Regions from separate parts of the Dolichospermum compactum NIES-806 genome, predicted to be linked through region 1. Evidence: predicted binding sites of a transcription regulator. Region 1 holds the regulator's gene; each other region holds the start of a gene.
The links. The regulator NtcA, encoded in region 1, controls nitrogen genes in cyanobacteria. The targets are predictions, from matches to a motif close to TNTGTANNNNNNNNTACANA.
Positions count from the first base shown of each region.

Region 2: the regulator NtcA is predicted to act here: its motif matches at 2,000-2,019, upstream of CA730_RS13610 (DUF3155 domain-containing protein).
Region 3: the regulator NtcA is predicted to act here: its motif matches at 1,816-1,835, upstream of glnA (type I glutamate--ammonia ligase).
Region 4: the regulator NtcA is predicted to act here: its motif matches at 2,301-2,320, upstream of CA730_RS11255 (Glu/Leu/Phe/Val family dehydrogenase).

Region 1 is NZ_AP018316.1:3,651,898-3,656,118, forward strand. It holds gene CA730_RS17205 (DUF3084 domain-containing protein) at 1-1,308, opposite strand, end outside; gene ntcA (global nitrogen regulator NtcA) at 1,647-2,318, opposite strand; gene fabI (enoyl-ACP reductase FabI) at 2,696-3,472, shown strand; gene hisB (imidazoleglycerol-phosphate dehydratase HisB) at 3,573-4,178, shown strand.
Region 2 is NZ_AP018316.1:2,872,438-2,876,658, reverse strand. It holds gene CA730_RS13620 (DUF3611 family protein) at 1-524, opposite strand, end outside; gene CA730_RS13615 (cofactor assembly of complex C subunit B) at 647-1,180, shown strand; gene CA730_RS13610 (DUF3155 domain-containing protein) at 1,642-1,971, opposite strand; gene CA730_RS13605 (sensor histidine kinase) at 2,272-3,627, shown strand; partial or broken gene CA730_RS13600 (S-layer homology domain-containing protein) at 3,783-4,085, opposite strand; gene CA730_RS13595 (conjugal transfer protein TrbI) at 4,168-4,221, opposite strand, start outside.
Region 3 is NZ_AP018316.1:4,045,803-4,050,023, forward strand. It holds gene CA730_RS18790 (hypothetical protein) at 1-254, shown strand, start outside; gene CA730_RS18795 (hypothetical protein) at 472-861, shown strand; gene apcB (allophycocyanin subunit beta) at 1,084-1,593, opposite strand; gene glnA (type I glutamate--ammonia ligase) at 1,964-3,379, shown strand; gene CA730_RS18810 (hypothetical protein) at 3,441-3,641, opposite strand; gene CA730_RS18815 (zinc-dependent dehydrogenase) at 4,148-4,221, opposite strand, start outside.
Region 4 is NZ_AP018316.1:2,348,899-2,353,119, reverse strand. It holds gene CA730_RS11265 (folate/biopterin family MFS transporter) at 1-492, shown strand, start outside; gene CA730_RS11260 (carotenoid oxygenase family protein) at 578-2,044, shown strand; gene CA730_RS11255 (Glu/Leu/Phe/Val family dehydrogenase) at 2,402-3,691, shown strand; gene CA730_RS11250 (AAA family ATPase) at 3,811-4,221, shown strand, end outside.

The sequences.
Region 1 (4,221 bases):
AAAAGTCCCTTCTATTTGGACACTTTCGACAATTCCCGCATTGCGGGCGCGAAATTGGGAAGCGGAAATTAGTAAATCTAAGCGTTGACGCATTTGTTCAGATGTCATATTTTTTAAATCCGCTGTAGTAGTAGCCAGCACTTCCCCTGATGAAAATACGAGTTGATTTCTCGCTGCATCTGCAAAAAATTCTATTTGCTTTTCGCCTCTGACATAATTACCTGCGGAGAAAATTCGCACTACATATTCTCGACCATCTTTAATTTGTGCGATTAACTGTTCAACTTTATCTTTGGTAATACGGAGTATTTCCTTATTCTCTGGTGTACCACCAGGTTCGGTTAATTGAATATTAGCATTGCGGTTAGCTTCCTGAAGAATTTGGATAATTGCCTGCTGTGCTGCATCAGGCTTGTCCACAGTAATTAACCCTGCCGCTATTACTTGACCCTTCACTAAGGCTAGTTTACCCAAGCGGAGGTCACGGTAGGACTGATAATATTTTTCTAGTCTGGCTACTTCCTGCTCTAAAAATTGTTGTTGTTTCTCTAATTCTTTCAAGCGAGATTCTCTAGTTATAATAACTTCTTCTCGTTGTTTAATTTCGAGGTTACGATTTTGAATAAGTTTATCTAATTTAGCAATTTTGCGATCGCGTTTTTCAATCACCGTCTTCGCTTCATCAATAGCCTGTTTGGCTTCAGCGTATAATCTTTTCCGTTCCGCCTTTAACTCTTCTACTGCCGTTTGTAATGTTTGTCGCTGATTATAAAGAGTTTGTAATTCACTTCTTGCCTGTTGATACATGATGGCAATTCCCCCAAGACGGATTTGAGTTTCATTAAGTCGGGCTTGGGTTTTAGCTTGCTGATTAAGAGTGCGATTGAGTTGAGCTTGTGTGGTCTTTTGTTTAGTATTTGCTGCCTGTAATGACTTATTAATTTTCTGTAATTCTTCTTGTGCTTGACTTTTTTCTTCTCTAGCTTTGTTTAACTCACCTTCTACCTGGCTTTTTTGCGCTTCTGCGATTTTTAGTTGTTCTCGTTTGTTCCCCAAATCTCTTTGAATATCTTCTAATTCAAATACGCCCTTTCGCAATCCCTCATCAGCCGCAAAAAGAATTGCTAAAGTTGATGCAGAAATCAGACCGCCTGTAAAAATAGTCACAATTACAGCAGTTTTTTTCGGACGTAAATTGAAGAGTGAGAGACGGGCTTTGCCAACTCGTGTGCCGATGCGATCGCCCACGGTGGCAATTACGCCTCCCAAAATAAGAATTGCTGCAATAAGGATGTACCCGGTGGCCATTTTTAACTACCGCAATGCTGACCGATACAGCCTACTAGGTTCAACCATTGTCTGTGAGTAAATGGAGTTAGGCCAAAGTAGGAATTATACAATTTTGAGACTTTCCTCCACATTAACGGTTTAATCTCTCTGGTAGTGACGCTACTTAGGGAGACCCTAAGACCCCATTACCTCAAAAATAGAAGCCGTGCCAACTCCATTTACCCATAGCTTTCAACAAGCTATCAGCATTTAGCATTCAGCTAATTCTGAGTTTAATTTTTCCACCTCGTAGAGGCTGAATGTTGTTGAGGTGTGGTTTAAATACCCTTCTCAACAACCCACTGACGGCTGAATGCTTACGTAAATTGCTTACTTAAAGCAACAGGTTTATGCACAGTAATCTTCTTTTTATGAATGGAAATCATTTTCTTCTCGCGTAAATCTCCCAGCAGTCTAGTGACTGTAACGCGAGTAGAGCCAATTGCCTCAGCGATCGCCTGATGAGATAACTTCAGATCAATGGTAATACCATCAGCGCAAGGAACGCCAAAATCTCGACAAAGAATCAACAAGAAACTAATTAACCTTGAACCCATATCGCGGTGAGCAAGAGTTTCAATCATCATCTCCGTCTGTAGAATCCGCGAAGAAAGACCTCGCAGCATTAACATTGATAACTCTGGGTTTTCCTTCAGTGCCTGTTCAACTTGTTCAATCGGGGCTGAAAGTAATTCTACAGTAGTAAATGCCACTGCATGATAAAATCGATCAGACTTATTGCCTGTCAGCAACGACAGCACACCAAAGACGCTATTTTCTCGTAGCAGAGCCACCGTTATTTCTTCTCCTGCCTCATACACCCTTGACAGTTTTACAGCACCCTTGAGAAGAAAATAAACTCGTTCAGCAGGATCTCCCGGAAAAAAGATCGTCTTATTCCGCTCAAATGTTTCCACAACCGGAGGAAAAGCCCCGGTCGCCATTTGACGAAAAACATTTGCTAGGGCTTTATCTTGTGTCACTATCATTTCTCCCTTCCCCTACCCAATGCCAGAAAAACAAAAACTAATTACCTAAGAATACACCCGAAAAATCAATAAATCACCATTAACCTTTCTGTTTTTTCCTATACTCAAACGCAGAATTCCTCCCCTTTCGGTTATTATGATACATAATTGTTGTTCCGTTTAGCTAGTAATTATTGATAAGTAGTTTCACTAATTATACTCCAAAAGTTTTGCCTCTAAAAATTGTCAATTTCTTGAGAATTTTTGTAAACATGGGCATAGTTTTTTGGGACTTACTGCCTACTCCTGGAGCATTTTGAAAAATCCCTAGCCTAATGCAGTCAAACTAGGCTCAGATTCTAGTATGCTCCTAATGATGAATTAAATTAGCAATTTCTATGCTCAATCTATCAGGAAAAAATGCCCTAGTTACAGGTATTGCCAATAACCGTTCTATCGCTTGGGGAATTGCCCAACAACTACACAAAGCTGGGGCTAATTTGGGCATTACCTACTTGCCAGATGACAAGGGTAAAATGGAAAAAAAAGTTTCTGAATTGGTAGAACCGCTCACTCCTAGCCTATTTTTGCCCTGCAATGTTGAAAATGACGAGCAAATTCAATCTACTTTTGAAACCATCCGGCAAGAATGGGGGAAAATAGATATTCTAGTGCATTGTTTGGCCTTTGCAAAAAAAGAAGATTTGACCGGAGGTTTTAGTCAAACTTCTCGTTCTGGTTTCAATACAGCGTTAGAAGTTAGCACTTATTCACTTGTACAGTTAAGCGGTGCAGCCAAACCTTTGATGACTGAAGGTGGAAGTATTATTACTCTTACATATTTGGGAGCAGTTCGCGCAATTCCTAACTATAATGTCATGGGTGTTGCTAAAGCTGGTTTAGAAGCCAGTGTCCGGTATTTGGCAGCAGAACTGGGTCCCGACAATATTCGCGTTAATGGTATTTCTGCTGGACCAATTCGCACCTTAGCATCTTCAGCAGTTGGTGGTATCTTAGATATGATTCATCATGTTGAACAATTAGCCCCTCTCCGTCGCACCGTTACTCAATTAGAAGTAGGTAATACAGCAGCTTTCTTATGCAGTGATTTAGCAAGCGGTATTACTGGACAAATCCTGTATGTAGATGCGGGATATGAAATTATGGGAATGTAATACGGCAGAATTAAGAAGTCAGGAGTCAGGAATCAGGAATCAGAAGTAACACTGACAACTGACAACTGACAACTGACAACTAACAAATGACAAATGACAAATGACTAATTATCAAACGCCTCGGATAGCTTCAGTTCACCGCACTACTGGTGAAACAAATGTTCACGTTACTATCAATCTTGATGGGACAGGAATATGTAAAGTCTCGACAGGTATTTCCTTTTTAGATCATATGCTCCATCAAATTGCCTCTCATGGGCTTTTTGATTTGGATATTCAAGCTAAAGGTGATTGGGAAATTGATGATCACCACACTAACGAAGATGTGGGGATTACTTTAGGACAGGCTTTATTCCAAGCTTTGGGTAGTAAAAAGGGAATCGTCCGGTTTGGGAATTTTCTTGCGCCTTTAGATGAAGCTTTGGTACAAGTTGCTTTAGACTTTTCTGGTAGACCTCATCTCAGTTATGGTTTAGAAATTCCTACTCAACGGGTGGGAACTTATGATACCCAGTTAGTGCGAGAGTTTTTTGTGGCATTGGTGAATCATAGCCAAATGACCCTACATATTCGCCAATTGGATGGAATTAATTCCCATCATGTTATTGAAGCCACATTCAAAGCTTTTGCTAGAGCCATGCGAATAGCGGTAGAAATTGATTCCCGGCGAGCAGAAACAATTCCCAGTTCTAAAGGGGTGTTATAAAAATTCTCAGCATCGGTTAATCTGTAGTTAGCTCTAAATAGTC
Region 2 (4,221 bases), 780 kb from region 1:
GCAAAATGCGCTGATACGGTGTTTGTATTTGCCTGGACTATAAGCATATCCAATCCGCTAATAATCCGAGTCGGGTCAAATAATTGAGTAGTTACTGCTTGAGGAGATATAGACCTGGCTACTAGTGTACCAACGATCGCTTGCGCTCCCAATAAAGTGACTAATATTCCCCCTAAATTTATCCATAGACCTAAACGTAATACCTGCACAGTTTCCACCTTACGAGGGCGATTAGTGGGATTAGGGGATTCTAATTTCTTGCCAATTCTAGTGTAGCGATAAGCTAAGTAAATACCAGCACCCAACAGAAGTATGCCACAAATTGCTAAAAACACGCCAAAGCCCGTTCCTGGATTGTTACTGGGGCTACCTGCTTTTTGACTAAAAATGCCAAATAACAAGACAATTATTCCAGAAATTACACCTAATACCAACTGAATCCATAAACTAATCCAACCTGCTAGGCGAAATTGTTGGGCTATAGCCCGAAGGTTATATGATGGTGTTTCGGAGTTTTGCGTCATATAAAAATTAAAACTTAAAAATTAAGAACAACTTCCGTTTGTTGTTTGTTAGCTGTTACCTATTTCCAGAATAATTGATAATGGGTTAAGTCTACTGAAAATTTCAGACGTAAAAATTAGTTATGAATTCTACTGTTTCTCAATCTACGTTCCTCTTAACTTTTCTGTTATCAGTTGGATTATTTTTCTTTATACGCGCTTCGACTAAGGATCGTACAGAAGTGATGCAATTGACTTCAGAACAGGATGAGAATACATTAATGGCTGCATTAAAGGAGTATTTTCGCTCTCGTGCTTATCGAGTTTCAGCGGTAGATTCTGCTAAAAATCAAGTCACTTTTGAAGGATTGGTTAGCCCTAGCTGGTTTCTAGCTATATTTTTGACTATATTAGCAGCCGTAGGTTTGGGTTGTTTGGCGTTGGTTCTATCAATGCTTTTGCCCGATTTTGGCCAATTTTTTCTAGTAATAATCCTGTTTTCGCCTTTAAGTGGATTATTGTACTGGAAAAAATCTGGAAGACTTGAGAAGGTGTCACTCAAGATGGAAAATATCCCAAGTGGGCAAAACTTCTCAAGTACAATCACTGTAACTGCCCATAGAGATGAACTGGCTGAGTTACAAAGGGCATTACAGCTAAAGACGCTGGACACTTGATTGATTTTGGGGGTGAAAACTAGCATTATCTACATTCATGTAGGCTTCTGACTCAAGTTTTGAGGAAATCAGCAGTAGGGGAGAAGAGAAAATTCTGCTAGTGCCGTTAATCTTCCTGATGCTTGGTATGTCATGAGGAAAAATTTAAATTGGCGGACAGAGTTTGATAGTAGTCCAAATTAGTGAGAGCATAAATAATTCATGCTTCGTTTTTTGGATGACCTTGGCTCTGTCGCTATTCTCTTTTGTATAAGCTGATAACAAACTGATTCATCTAATCTGTTGTAGATTAATGAAGGATTAATTATGCCATGACTTGAGAGAATGTATTTAAACCTGACTGGCAATTTCAACCAAAAAATTAAAAAAAATGAAATTTTTGAACAAACTGGTAACAATTGCCAGTTAATTATTCACAGATTCAGAAGTCACATTTACAAGATATGATGGTCATTTGTTGTTTAGTTACTAGCAACAGCAACAGCGACAGGTTCTGGCGCTGGTGCTGTTGGTGATTCTAAAATCCTGAGACTAGGGAACAAAAAATGATTCTCTTCTACGTATTGAGCGCCAAACAGACCTTTTTCCGCCCAGAAATAACGGTCCGTTGTATGTTCATTGCGTTTTACTAGTAGCAGCGCAGGTGGCAAAATACCTTCAGCTTGAATGAACTTTCTTGCTGCTGTCACAGGCTTATCTTCGCCACTTTCAATGCTGTACTGAGGGATATGCTCAAGTATGCGCCGTCCTTCCTGCCTACGACGGCTCTTCCGCTTGCGTCTCCTTGCCAACCTATTGTCCTCCTGTTTCAAGCTATAGACTGTAGTTATGGCTACAAAATCCGTCGTCATCATATAAGTTCTATCTTAAAAAATCAAGAGTTTTTAATGTTTTGATACAACTGGGGGAAAACTCTGAAAAATGAAGAATTAAAAATTAAAAAAATTGCTGACTTTTCAGCCATTACTCCTTACCAATCATCCATTACCAGACTAAACTAGATAGCTATAAACCTTGATTGGGGACTGGGGACTGGATAATTTCCTTGTTCCTTCTTCGTTCTTCCTGACTCCTTCTAGATTCCTGAACTCATGCTAATGTCTGCCAGTTCTGATTTTCTTGCTCTATGTCGAGAGCAAATGGATCTGCTAACCCAAGGGATGGGAGCAGGCTTTACTGTTGTTTATTTGACACAAGAACTAGTAGAAAAATCTACAGGGGAGGCGCAACTAATTCCGGTAATGGTGTATCCAGAGACTATAGCATTAAATTCCAGTGATGAATATAGTGAAGTGGGGGAAGGTTATCCTGTAAAGTTAGCTAATGTTTTATCGTTACCCAATCAGCAAATGAGATTGTTAAAACCGACTCCAATATCCTCCCATGAATCAGCGGAATCGGCAGCAACAGGAAAACAAAATTTACACAATGCACAAGATGAATATTTGCTTAGTCATAACCAAATTGTTTTACCTTTGATTTATGAAGGTGTGATGATGGGGTTATTGGTGACGGCGAGGGAAGATAGGGAATGGAATGAACGCGAGGAAAGGGAGATTGAACGCATTGCTAAGACTTTAGCGATCGCTTGCATTTTAGACCAGCGCCAGGCATGGTTGCAACATCAACTCCAGCAGGAACAAATTCTCCAAGAGAGACAACGGGATTTATTAGATAATCTCTTACATCAATTTCGTAACCCCTTAACTGCTGTCCGCACCTTTGGGAAATTACTATTTAAACGAATGCTACCGGTTGATCCTAATCGGGAAGTCGCCACCAGTATAGTCCGGGAGAGCGATCGCTTACAAGAACTATTAAAACAATTTGATCAAGTAATTGATTTAAATACAGCAGATTTAGAACCTTTACCTCTACCAGAATCAAAAGTAGTTATTAACGCAAATGTGCAAAAAGCAGCTAAACCTGCGTTATTATTACCCGGAACAGGAGAACAATTAACTAATTGTTTCTTAGTAGATTTATTAGCACCTTTATTAATATCTGCACAAGCCATTGCTCAAGAAAGAAATTTACAATTAATCACAGAAATTTCTCCTCACTTACCCTTAGCAATAGTCAATGAGAAAGCCTTACAAGAAGTCTTGAGTAACATCCTGGATAACGCTTTAAAATATACGCCATCTGGAGGTAAGATATTAGTCCAATGTGGGCAACAAAAAGGAAATTTACAAGGTATTGCTATTAGTGATACAGGTCCAGGTATTCCTCCAGAAGACTTAAAACATCTAGGAGAAAGACATTACCGAGGTGTACAGGCAAAAACAGAAATTCCGGGAACTGGCCTAGGAATCGCCATTGCTAAACAGTTAATAGTAGAAATGCACGGAAACATCGAGGTTTTTAGTCCGGCAATCAACTCAGTCATCACATCACCTTATGCCCCAGGAACTACCTTTATAATTTGGTTGCTGGCCGTTAATTAGCTGACAGGAATTTATGATTTTAAGTAAGAATTTGACACTAACTAATCACAATCATTTTTAAAACATATCTTCAAGGAATTTGCAAGTCTTGACTTATTGTTAATTTTAAATCCGTATTAGGTTCAATCAGGATTAAATCAACACTATTTTTCCCATTTATTAAAAGCCTTATTGAGCATAGCCGCAAATTGAGCGCGGGTTACTGCCTCTTCGGCACGAAAACTACCATCAGGAAAACCAGCAATAATACCTCGTCTTGATAATTCTTGAATAAATTGTGATGCCCAGTAGCTAGATTGAACATCAGTAAAAGAGGTTTGAGCAAAAACTTGATTTGCTATAATTAAAGGTAAAGTGGCAGTAGATGTGATACCTAAAGCCATAAATAATGCTGTTTTTGATTGTAAATTCTTCAAAGTAACTATCTGCTCATGTCTTTTTTTTGTTGCTAAGAACATAGACATTTATAAAAATAAAGCGATCGCTTACCATGATTCAGCATAAAATCGCCTTATTACTTGTATCATGAAATCCAGTCTATTAACGAGTTATCACTAAAGTTGAAGTCAGCGTAATATCTAAATCCTGTTCTGG
Region 3 (4,221 bases), 390 kb from region 1:
GTGAACTACCACTGGGCTTAATTCCTGGGACTTCAGATCACCTTTGGCTGACTCATCACTCCCAGGAAAATCCTGATTATAAAGCGATTGATGCTCTGAAAACAGGCATAAACTCTCCACCACTATTTGAAAAACAAGGCAATCTTTCCTATCGTCCCAATCTGCAACAAGTCCAGTTATTACTACGTCATTTATCTGCCATTAAATCCAGTACCGTACAATCCCTAGAAGAACCATATAGTTACCTACTTTAATCACCGAATTTAATTAGAGAACTTCACAAAAAAGATAATCCAATCTTGTGGGATGGGCATCTTGCCCGTCCTGGCAACGCATTTGTTGAGTTATGGCTAACGCCACACTAACGCGAATAACCCTGGCAAAGCAACAGGCTATTTTGATCAAATTTGGAAAATATCCATGATAAAATTAAAGAACTGTTTAATAATTAGTGAAACAAAGGAGAATACCATGAACACCTCCATAGAACTTCCTAGCGGTAAAATCCTCAACATCACCCGATTTATTGCCCTAATTCCCAATAACAATAATATTGATAGTGATTATCAACTAATTTTAGAAGGATATCCTCATCCCATCAATTTAGAATCATCAGATGCTCAAAATCTGAAAATAATTTTGCAATCAAAACTAGATCAAAATATCCCAGTTAGCCCCCATAAATCAACATGGAATCAACAAGAACAACTCCAAAAAAATCAAAAAGCAATGGCAGTTTTAGCACAACAAATCCAGGAATATCAAAATATTTCTGATGAAGAATCTAGGGAAAGACAAGAAATCTTTGAAAACCTCAAAAAAAGAATGGATGCTGAAAGACCACAAGGACAAAAACATTAGTATATGTTCTCCTCAGCATTGGTAGATGTAACAACCAAATTTATCTACTATCCAGTAATATACAATACATTACTCAAACAAACATCCTGTAAATCCTGATTCTGACAATTATTAAAAAAAATAAACGCACCTTGCCAAAAAAGCCAAAGTGCGATATGTATTTAGTCCGCGAAGGCGGACTTTGTTTGTGTAGCCGCGATTTCTAATCGCCAGGTCTATGAATTAAACATCAATCTCACTCAATTCACGAGTGATATAGTCAAAAGGCTCATCCACAAAAGCGGTATTAGCCACACCAGCAGCCCCCACCTGTTCCTTGACGATACCCTTCATAATTTGGATACCTTGAACAGTTGAACCAATGGGTACACCCAAGGAATTGTAAGTTTCCCTGAGTCCTTGTAATACACGCTCATCCAGAACATTCATATTACCAGCCACTAGTGCATAGGTAGCATAGCGCAGATAATAGTCCATATCCCGTAAACAAGCTGCAAAGCGACGAGTTGTGTAAGCATTACCACCAGGACGAATTAATTCTGGTAGTTCTTCAAATAACTTTGCACCAGCTTGTTTGACAATTGCGGCTGCATTGGAATTAATTGCGGCTGCGGCTTGGACTCTAGCTGTTCCACTATCAAAGTATGATTTAAGACTATCAATGGCATTCCGGTCAAAATAACGTCCGGTTACGTCATAATTCTTAATTAAAGTTGTAACGGCATCACGCATTCTTTTTTCTCCCAATCATTTAGTTATCTATGATTTGATATTAATTTGGCTGCAATTACGCACCAACAAGATTCCGTGCCAATTCACATAAAATAGACCCTGGCACAAAAACTATCCATCTGCTATCTAAGGATTTTATGCCAAAGTTGACCCATGATCATGAATTTTCTAGTTTTGTAAAAATTAAAAAAGAAAGGTTAACATAACCTGTAATCCAGGCAATCTGTAACAAACATGACAAAACCATGTGAAGTTAACTATTTACGATATTCCAGGTGGTGTGTGACAACTTGGGTTAGCGTAAAGGCTTGAGGTTGAGCAGACTTTGGGTTTATATTGGATAATTGGATACATCAGGAGTAAAGTAAAAATGACAACCCCAAAAGAAATCTTGAAAAAGATTCAAGACGAAAAAATTCAGATGATTGATCTGAAATTCATTGATACACTGGGAACTTGGCAACATTTGACCATGTACCAAGACCAGATTGATGAAAGTTCATTCTCTGATGGTGTTCCCTTCGATGGTTCTAGTATTCGGGGTTGGAAAGGCATCGAAGAATCTGACATGACAATGGTACTCGATCCCAACACTGCTTGGATTGACCCGTTCATGAAAGAACCAACTCTAAGTATCATCTGTAGTATTAAAGAACCTCGCACTGGACAATGGTACAACCGTTGCCCTCGCGTTATTGCCCAAAAGGCAATAGATTATCTAGCTTCCACTGGACTTGGTGACACTGCTTTCTTTGGTCCTGAAGCTGAATTCTTCATTTTTGATGATGTTCGCTATGACCAAACCACCAACTCTGGTTACTACTACGTAGATTCCGTAGAAGGACGTTGGAATACTGGTAGAGAAGAAAGCCCTAACCTTGGTTACAAAACCCGCGTTAAGGAAGGTTACTTCCCCGTACCTCCCACTGACAGCTTTCAAGATATGCGGACAGAAATGCTGCTAACAATGAAAGATTGTGGCGTACCCATTGAAAAGCAACACCATGAAGTTGCAACAGGTGGTCAGTGCGAACTTGGGTTCAAATTTGGTAAGTTAATTGAAGCTGCTGATTGGTTGATGACTTATAAGTATGTCATCAAGAATGTTGCCAGAAAATATGGCAAAACCGTTACCTTCATGCCAAAACCCATTTTTGGTGATAACGGTTCTGGTATGCACTGTCACCAGTCTATTTGGAAAAATGGTCAGCCCCTATTTGCAGGTAACAAGTACGCTGGTATGAGTGAAATGGGACTTTACTACATTGGTGGTATTCTCAAACACGCTCCAGCATTGTTGGCAATCACTAACCCCACCACCAACTCCTACAAACGCCTCGTACCTGGTTATGAAGCACCTGTAAACTTGGCTTACTCCCAAGGTAATCGTTCTGCTTCTGTGCGGATTCCTCTTTCTGGAGACAACCCCAAAGCCAAGCGGTTAGAATTCCGTTGTCCAGACGCTACTTCTAATCCTTACTTGGCTTTTGCGGCAATGCTTTGTGCTGGTATTGATGGTATCAAAAACAAAATTCATCCTGGTGAACCCTTAGATAAGAATATCTATGAACTCTCTCCAGAAGAATTGTCTAAGATTCCTTCTACTCCTGGTTCTTTAGAATTGGCTTTGGAAGCTTTGGAAAATGATCACGCTTTCTTAACTGAAAGTGGCGTTTTCTCTGAAGACTTCATCCAAAATTGGATTGATTACAAAGTTGCTAACGAAGTTAAGCAAATGCAATTGCGTCCACATCCTTATGAATTCTTCTTATATTACGATTGCTAATTGCAATAAGTAGTAAAAGTAGTATTTTTTAGCCACCCTCTTGGGTGGCTTTCTTTGTCACTTAACTCATAGTTGCTTGGCTACGTCCATAAAGTGTCTGGGTAGCTGAATCCATTTTACCTTGAATGGGATTCCAATAGTGAGACATTCCTTCATGTAAACCAAGTTCTTGTGCAGCACGCATTAGCATGGATTGCTGACGGTTTTTAGCTTGCTGATGTTGACGCACCATCAATTGACGAGCTTTTTCTTGAATAGACATGACACTACCTCCTCATATTTGTTTACTAAGAAATAATTTACTATTTCCCGCAATCAGATCATAACACAAAAATCTGTAGCGTAAACTACAGAATCTTAAATGAATAGGATTGATATGATTATATTTCCTCTATGCTGAATAATGTGATGAAAATTACGGGATACAACTTTTAAAATATTCTCCAATGGGATAACGTTGTTTCCAAGTTATATCAGATCAGTAATTCAGTATGTACGAATTTAACGAAGTTAAGGAAATTTCGTTAATAACAATTTTGGAAGTCATAGTATAACTGGGTTGTAGCCCTATGTAAAAAAAATAACTTGACACAATTGACACAATTAGTAAACCTCAACTCACAGAAACCGAATTAAAAAACGAACTACTATCAATGATTAAACAGGGTATTGCTTGGTCTACGGCTTGTGGTAGGTTTTGTAGTTGTCAGAATCAGGATTTCCAGGATTTAAGGATTAATAGGATTAATCCCCAAATCCTCAATTGATTTAGGGATAGATTAAAATTTTGTAAGTTTCGGCTGTGGGGGCGATCGCTTGGTCTACGGCTTGTGGTAAGTTTT
Region 4 (4,221 bases), 1.3 Mb from region 1:
CGGTTAGTGACGAGTTTTGCTTCCCTAATTGGAGTTTGGGCTTTTCAACGTTACTTTAAACACATTCCCTTTAGAACTATGATTACTGCGGGTATTTTCCTATCCACAGCTTTAGGAATGACGAATTTATTATTAGTAACTCACACCAACAGAATGTTAGGCATAGATGATCATTGGTTTAGCTTAGGTGATAGTTTGATTATTACTGTGATTGGGCAAATTGTATTCATGCCCATATTAGTATTATCAACAAAGCTTTGCCCTCCCGGTATAGAAGCCACATTTTTTGCTTTAATCATGTCTGTATTTAATGTAGCAGGAACAGTTTCCTACGCATTAGGATCAATAATGATGAAATGGTTAGGAATCACAGAATATCAATTTGACTCCCTGTGGTTATTAATCATTCTCACTAACTGTGCTTCTCTGATACCAATATTTTTTGTTAAATTGCTACCAGATGCTAGAATTGATAATGATGTAATTAGTTAATAGATAAAAATCTCGAAGACAATTAGATTTATCTCTATATTTACATCCCTGATTTTTTGAAAAACTTTACCATAGCCAACAAAAAATGCAAATATTAGAACCTCAAGATCAGCAAAACCTCCAAAAATCCTACACTCTCAAAGATTGGCAAGGAGGATATGAATCTCTTCACCAGGAATTTGATTACTGGATTGATGATATAGAAGGGGAAATACCGCCAGAATTGCAAGGAACATTATTTAGAAATGGACCTGGTTTACTAGATATTAATGGCGAAAAATTACATCATCCCTTTGACGGTGATGGCATGATTAGCCGCATTACATTTACCAATGGCCGCGCCCATTTTCGTAACCGCTTTGTTACCACAGCAGGTTATTTAGCAGAAAAAAAAGCGGGTAAAATTCTTTATCGTGGTGTTTTTGGTACACAAAAACCGGGCGGTTGGTTAGCTAATATCTTTGATTTCAAAATCAAACATATTGCTAATACTAATGTAATTTATTGGGGTAAAAAACTATTAGCACTATGGGAAGCATCCGAACCCTATTTACTTAATCCGCACACTCTAGAAACATTAGGAAATGAATACTTTAACGGTGTTTTATCTACAGGGGAAGCCTTTAGCGCCCACCCGCGAATTGATGCAAATGGTACATTAGTTAATTTCGCTATTACTCCAGGACTATCAACTACAATTAACATATTTGAGTTAAATACCGACGGAGAAATCACCAATAAACAAAATCATAGCGTTGCTGGTTTTTGCTTCATTCATGATTTTGTGATTACAGAAAATTACTGTATTTTCTTCCAAAATCCTGTTAGTTTTAACCCCATACCTTTTGCTTTGGGAATATCTAGCGCCGCCCAATGTATTAAAGTCCAAAAAAATCAACCTACAAAAATCATCATTATTCCTCGCCAAAACCCAACTAAAAAAATCAAAATTTTAGAAACTCAGGCAGGTTTTATTTTCCATCATGTTAATGCTTTTGAAGTGGGTAATGAAATTATCATTGATTCTATTTGCTATGAATCATTGCCAGAAGTTGAACCCAATAGCGATTATCGAGAAACAGATTTTGATGCTAATTCTCCTGGCAAACTTTGGCGATTTAATCTCAATTTACAAACCAATACCGTAGAAAATCATTTAATAGATGATCGATCTTGTGAATTTCCCACAATTCACCCTAATCATGTCGGTAAATCCTATCGTTATCTATACACGGCTGCGGCTCATAAATCAACGGGAAATGCACCCCTACAAGCAATTTTCAAACTTGATTTAGAGTCACAACAAAGACAATTATGGAGTGCTGCACCAGGAGGTTTCATCGGTGAACCAATTTTTATTCCTCGTCCAAATTCCCAAACAGAAGATGATGGGTGGTTAATAGCTTTAGTTTATGATGCAGAACATCATCGTTCAGATGTGGTAATTTTAGATGCTGTAAATTTGGAAAAAGGTGAAATTGCAAGACTACACCTCAAACATCATATTCCCTACGGATTACACGGGAGTTTTACACCTGAAACATTCATTTAATTAATATAGGTTGGGGAAAAGCTTCTGCGTCACCCAACCAAGTCATCGAAATTTCAGGTGTTGCTGATAGCCTGCGTGGCGTATCAGCCATATTGAGGTATAAAATTACCAAATCAAACCTTTGAAACTCTTACTCTTTGCGCCTCTGCGCCTCTGCGTGAGACTAAAATTCATATCCTTAATCAGCAACGCCAAAATTTAGATATTTTTATAGTTTATCTGCCCAAGCGTCTTACAGCATACAAATCAAAATAAAATTGTAACAGAAACTACAAAATTGACATCTTTTTCAAAAAAGAGGGTAAGCTAACCATATCAGTTCGGTTCACAAACATACGGTGATGAGGAGTAGGTATTATGGTGACAACGTCTCTTCCACTTATAGAAAATCATTCTCCAGCGCATATTTGCCCTTATGATCAAGCCTGTAGCTATTTAGAATGGGCTGCTAAAGAATTAAAATTAGATCAAGGTATCGTAGAAATACTCAGTCACCCTCGAAAAGTTGTCACAGTTTCCATTCCCATAAGAATGGATAGTGGGGAAGTGCGGGTTTTTGCTGGACATCGGGTACAACATTCCGATATTTTAGGACCCTATAAAGGTGGTATTCGCTACCATGAAGCAGTGACATTACGAGAAGTATCCGCCTTAGCCATGCTCATGACTTGGAAATGTGCATTGTTAGGCATTCCCTACGGTGGTGGCAAAGGCGGAATTCCCATAGACCCCAAAGAGTTCAGTGTGGGGGAATTAGAACGCATTAGTCGTCGTTATATTAGTGAATTAATTAAAGACATTGGACCATCCGTAGATATACCCGCACCAGACATGGGAACATCAGCGCGGGAAATGGCATGGATGATGGATACTTACTCTGTCAATGTTGGTCATTCTGTCCCCGGAGTAGTTACAGGTAAACCCTTATCTATTGGTGGTTCCCTGGGACGAGAAATGGCGACTGGACGCGGTGTGATGATTATTGTTCGTGAAGCGATCGCCGATCACGGTAAATCCCTGGTAGGAGTCAGGGTAGCAATTCAAGGCTTCGGTAATGTAGGTGGGGCAGCCGCCGAATTACTACACCAACAAGGAGCAAAAATTATCGCTGTTTCCAGTGCTAGTGGGGGTATCTTTGCCGAAAATGGTCTTGATATTTCTGCTGTCAAAGCCTACGCTGCGGCCAACCATCGCAGTGTGGTGGGATTTCCCCAAGGAACACCCATTAGTAATGCAGACTTATTAACTTTACCTTGTGATGTCCTGATTCCTGCCGCTTTGGAAAACCAAATTACCGCAGAAAATGTCCATCAAATCAAAGCCCAATTTGTCGCAGAAGCGGCTAATGGTCCAGTGACTTTGGAAGCTAACCGCGTTCTAGAAGCCCAAGGTGTCACCGTGTTACCGGATATTTTAGCCAATGCTGGGGGTGTGGTGGTCAGTTATTTAGAATGGGTACAAGGTCTTTCCTATCTATTCTGGGACGAAGAACGAGTCAACCGGGAAATGGAACATTTGATGGTTCAGGCTTACCGCAAGGTGATTCATGAGTCGCAAGCACGGGGGGTAAATCTGCGGTTAGCTGCTTATACTTTGGGTGTAGGTAGAGTCGCGCAAGCTTTGAATGATCGGGGCTTGTATCCTTAGTTTTATTTGTGATCTAGTTTAATTGGGGTGTGTTATGGCTTTAGCCTAACGCACCTTTTTTCAATCCTTGTACGTCGTCTACATATATAATTATTTTGTATAAAAACTAATTGTTGATCATGCTACAACGAGTAATTATCAAGGGATTCAAGTCCATTAAGACAATGGATCTTGAGTTGCGTCCTTTAAACATATTGATTGGAGCTAATGGAGCAGGTAAAAGTAATCTCATTTCCTTTTTTAAGATGCTGAATGAGATGATGGCCGGACGACTTCAACAATATATCGGCATATCCGGTTACGCTCAATCCTTATTGCACTTTGGACCTAAGATAACACCGCAAATCGAGGCACAACTAGAGTTCAAGATTGACAATGGGAGTTTGGATATTATCTATACCATATGTCTAAGTCATGCGGCAGGTGATACTTTGATATTTGCTGAAGAAACAGCGACGCGAAACGGCTTACACCTACCTCAACCTTCAACCACTTACTCGTTAGGTGCAGGACATCAGGAAACAAAAATC